DNA from 2 places in the Haliea atlantica genome. Region 1 is predicted to be linked to the other one. Evidence: predicted binding sites of a transcription regulator. Region 1 holds the regulator's gene; the other holds the start of a gene.
The links. The regulator sigma-54, encoded in region 1, starts transcription at its own class of promoters, with help from an activator protein. The targets are predictions, from matches to a motif close to TGGCACANNNNTTGCNNT.
Positions count from the first base shown of each region.

Region 2: a site for sigma-54 is predicted at 1,083-1,100, ahead of flgA (flagellar basal body P-ring formation chaperone FlgA). Genes of this name have one in related genera too.

Region 1 is NZ_BAAGXL010000003.1:939,305-941,693, forward strand. It holds gene lptB (LPS export ABC transporter ATP-binding protein) at 1-396, shown strand, start outside; gene ACYVGS_RS04420 (RNA polymerase factor sigma-54) at 556-2,061, shown strand; gene hpf (HPF/RaiA family ribosome-associated protein) at 2,134-2,389, shown strand, end outside.
Region 2 is NZ_BAAGXL010000019.1:378,452-380,840, forward strand. It holds gene flgM (flagellar biosynthesis anti-sigma factor FlgM) at 1-214, opposite strand, end outside; gene flgA (flagellar basal body P-ring formation chaperone FlgA) at 308-1,030, opposite strand; gene flgB (flagellar basal body rod protein FlgB) at 1,314-1,703, shown strand; gene flgC (flagellar basal body rod protein FlgC) at 1,707-2,114, shown strand; gene ACYVGS_RS13550 (flagellar hook assembly protein FlgD) at 2,129-2,389, shown strand, end outside.

The DNA.
Region 1 (2,389 bases):
CGGCACGAACGTCAGACCCACGCCGACCGCCTGCTGGAAGAATTCCATCTCAGCCACCTCCGCGGCAACCTGGGACAATCGCTGTCCGGCGGTGAGCGGCGCCGGGTGGAAATCGCCCGCGCCCTGGCCACCGAGCCGGACTTCATCCTCCTCGACGAGCCTTTCGCTGGCGTGGACCCAATCTCCGTGAGCGACATCAAGGACATTATCAACCACCTCAAACGCCGCGGCATCGGCGTGTTGATTACCGACCACAACGTGCGGGAAACCCTCGATATCTGCGAAAAGGCCTATATCGTCGGCGAGGGGCACATCATCGCCGAGGGCAGTTCCGCCGAAGTCCTGGCCAACGCGCGCGTCCGCCAGGTCTACCTCGGCGACCACTTCCGCCTGTAGCCGCGCGGGCACCTGCGCCAAGCGCCTTCCCGTCAAGCCCTGTTTTCGGCAGGCGCTAGCAAAAATCGCGCCAGGGTGTTGCAGCCCTTCGACACGGGGCGCTACACTGGCAGCTCCAGACAGCTGTCCAAGACGGTATCAGGACCCCTTCCGCTCGCGATGAAACAGTCCCTGCAACTCAAGCTAGGCCAACAGCTGACCATGACACCTCAGCTGCAGCAGGCCATTCGCCTGCTGCAGCTGAGCACCCTGGACCTGCAGCAGGAAATCCAGCAGGCCCTGGACAGCAACCCCTTGCTGGAGGTGGCCGAAGACGACTCCGGCGGGGATACCGAAGTCGACAACACGCAGCGACTGGAACGCGAAGCCCCCCAGCATACCGACGGCCCTCTGGAGAGCCTGGAAGGCACGGCGAGTGGTGGCAGCGGTGAAAATCGCGACGACTGGCAGACCAGCGGCGCCATGCCCGAGGAGCTGCCGGTGGATACCCAGTGGGAAGACCTGATTCCCACCGGCGCCCCTGCCGGCGCCGGCGGCGACGACAGCGACTTTGACCTCGATACCCGCAACAGCCAGTCGGAATCCCTGCAGGACCACCTGCGCTGGCAGCTTAACCTGACTCGCTTGTCCGACACTGACCGGGTCATCGCCCTGGCCCTGATCGACGCCACCGACAGCAACGGCCGCCTGCAGACCAGCGTGGAGGACATCCACGAGGCCTTTCGCGACGATCTCGAGATCGACCTCGAGGAGGTTGTGGCGGTTCTGCACTGCCTGCAGCAATTCGAGCCGGCTGGCGTGTGCACCCGCGACCTGCGGGAATGCCTGCTGGTCCAGCTGCAGCAGCTGCCCGCCAGTACCCCCTACCTCGAACAGGCCAGGCAGGTGATCAGCCGCTACCTCAACCAGCTCGGTAGCGGCGACTACAACCAGATCCTCCGCCGCATGCGGCTCAAGGAAGACCAGCTGCGGGCGGTCCTCGACCTGATCCGCACGCTGGACCCCAGCCCGGGCCAGCAGATCGGCGAGGACAGCACCGAATACATCATCCCCGATGTCTTTGTCAGCAAACGCAGTGGCCGCTGGGTCGTGGAGCTCAACCCCGACGTCGCCCCGCGCCTGCGCATCAATGACAGCTATGCCAGCCTGATCCGGCGCGCGGACAACAGTGCCGACAACAACTACCTGCGCGACAATCTGCAGGAGGCCCGCTGGTTCCTCAAGAGCCTGCAGAGCCGGAACGAAACCCTGATGAAGGTGGCCACACAGATTGTCGAGCGCCAGCGCGGCTTCCTCGAACACGGTGAAGAGGCAATGCAACCCCTGGTGCTGGCGGATATCGCCGAGGCCGTGGAGATGCACGAGTCGACCATCTCCCGGGTCACCAACCGCAAGTACATGCACACGCCGCGGGGCGTTTTTGAACTCAAGTATTTTTTCTCCAGTCACGTCGGCACGGCCAGCGGCGGCGAGGCCTCGTCAACCGCCATCCGTGCCTTTATCCGCAAGCTGGTTGCCGCGGAAAACCCGCGCAAGCCGCTGTCGGACAGCAAGTTGGCAAAGATGCTGGAGGAGCAGGGTATCCAGGTCGCCCGGCGCACCGTCGCCAAGTACCGGGAGATGCTGCAGATCCCCCCCTCCAATGAGCGCAAGCGATTGGTCTAGAATGCAAACTGTGCGGGTCTGTAAACCCGCCGATATTGGGCACCGCGCCCATTCAACGAGAAGGAGTCAGGTATGCAACTGAATATCAGCGGTCATCACGTCGAAGTGACCGATGCCCTGCGGGACTACGTGCAAAGTAAGTTCGAGCGCCTGCAACGGCATTTTGACCAGATCACCAATACCGAGGTCACACTGATCGTGGAAAAACTGGTTCAGAAAGCCGAAGCGACCATCCACGTCGCCGGTGCCGACATCTTTGCCGCCGCTGAATCCGAAGACATGTACGCCGCCATCGACGCCCTGGTCGACAAACTGGACCGCCAGCTGA
Region 2 (2,389 bases), on a different contig from region 1:
GTTCGCTATCCACCTCCGGCAGGGTTTCGAGCTGTTCTTCCAGGCGCATCAGCTCGCTCGCGGTGCGAGTGACCGTCACGGCTTCGTCGCCCCGGCTGTTTGCGCGCTGGGTATTGCTGCCCCGGGCTTCCGCAGCGACGGGCGCGGTTCCGCTACCGGGGCGTACCGTATCCAGTTGGGCTTTTATTCCCGCGCTTTGGTCAATGGGGTTCATGGGGGCTTACCTGCTCGTTTCTCTGCGCGATCCTGCGTACAGGAGAGTTAGCGACCGCTGTCACGAAAAGTTTAGCACAGGGGTAAAAGGCCATCAGTCGACCCGCACGGCACCGCTATCGGTCACCACGCCCTCGACCCGTCGACCGGTGCGGGTGTTGATGACCACCAGGCGGTCGCCGACGGCGGCGTGACTGCTGGCCTTGCCCTGCATGTGGACCTCCAGCCCCGCTCTCCCGCTGACCAGCGTCACGGTCTGGCCCCGCTCAATGATCCGGGGTGCGCTGACATCGTGATGGTTCAGCGCTGCCCCGGCTGGCTTGTCGCGGTCGAGGGCCTTGCCCACCGCCAGTGCCGGATCGCGGATCACGCTGCCGTGGTCACTGGACAGCGGCCGGCTCTCCTGGCGGAGGTCCCCGGCAGAGAGCACGGTTCCCCGGGGCAGATTGGTGCGGAGCACCGTCACGTCCACCTGTGCCACGACCTCCAGGCGCACATAAATGGCCCAGGGGACACTGCCGGTGCAGCGCACACCGATGTTGGTGTTGCCCAGCACGGGTGCATTGGCGTTGATCTCAGTCTTCAGGGGCTGGTCACAGGCGGCGAGGCGCAGCCTGGGGTCCATGGGCCGCGCGCGGGCCGCGACCCGGCGGTAACCGGCGGCCCTGGCTGCCGCGAGGGCGGTTTCCCGTGCCGCTTCGGCGACCTGGCCCAGGTCCTGTATGTCCTGCGTGGCCCCGGCACTGGCGGTCACCGCGCTGCCGCAAAGCCAGATCAGGGCCCCCCAGGTCAGCCATTGTCGCGGGCTGATACGCATACCTTTCTCGCCTCCCTCGCCAGGCGACAGTAATCCGTCGCTCCACAGGATCGATGCAGGGTTTGTGCCACAGGTGCCGGAGGGGGTGAACAGCGGTGGCAACATTTGCCGCCCGAGCGGCGCCGGCTGCGCCCGGAGCTTGCCGCCATTGCCTTCGCTTATTGCATATCCTGTTGAAATTTAAAGAGTTATCTATGTGGCATGAATTTTGTATTCACTTTGGCTAGCGAGAATTTTTGCCCGGCCAGCGGCTTGGGCCGGCGAGAGACGGAGGAAAACGGCGATGAGTTTTACTGACCGGATTTTTGACACATCCAGCCAGGCCCTGATGTTGCGGGCCCAGCGCTCATCCCTGCTGGCCGCGAATCTGGCGAATGCCGATACCCCCGGCTACAAGGCGAGGGACATTGATTTTTCCGCCGCCATGCGCGGTGCCGAAGTCGCGCTATCCGGGGCGGTTCGGCGTACCGATGCCCGCCACCTGGATAGTGCCTCCGCGACCGGGGCAAAAGTGATGTACCGCCAGCCGTTGCAGGCCTCCGTCAATGGCAACACCGTGGAAGTGCACCGGGAGCAGCTCGCGTTCATGGATAACGCTATCCGCTACCAGGCCAGCCTGGGTTTTCTGGATTCGCGCATCAAGAGCGTGCGCTCCGCGCTGAGAGGGGAGTAAGCCATGTCGCTGTTTGCAACCATGGGTGTCGCCAGCTCTGCCCTCGACGCCCAAAGTATTCGGCTGAATACCATCGCCAGCAATCTGGCCAATGCCAATGTGGTGTCTGGAAGTGCCGAGCAGGTCTATCGTGCCCGTCATCCGGTATTTTCCGCGGTACTTTCAGAGGTGGATGGTGCCAGCCGGGGTGTGCGTGTCGCGGGAATTGCGGAGTCGACGCTGCCCGCCGTGCGCGAGTATGCCCCCGGCCATCCGCTGGCGGACCCCGGCGGATTCATCTACCGCCCCGCCATTGACCAGGTGCAGGAGATGGCTGGCATGACCGCCGCCGCCAGGGCTTTCGAGAACGGAGTGCAGGTAATCGAGACCACCAAGCAGCTCGCGCTGCGCACACTCACATTGGGTCGCTGACAGGGAAGCCGGACATGACGACGATCAACCCTCTGGATCAGTACGGTGCCGCCGCGCGCTCGGCGGGTGGCGCGGCGCGTTCGGTGGAAGATATGGGCTCGCAGGATTTCCTGGAGTTGATGGTGGCGCAATTGCAGAACCAGGATCCGACCAGTCCCATGGACAACATGCAGTTCATGAGTGAGCTGGCGCAGTTCGGCACGGTATCCGGTATCCAGGAACTCAACGAGAGCTTCAATGGCTTGGCGGGGTCGCTGGCATCCAGCCAGAACCTG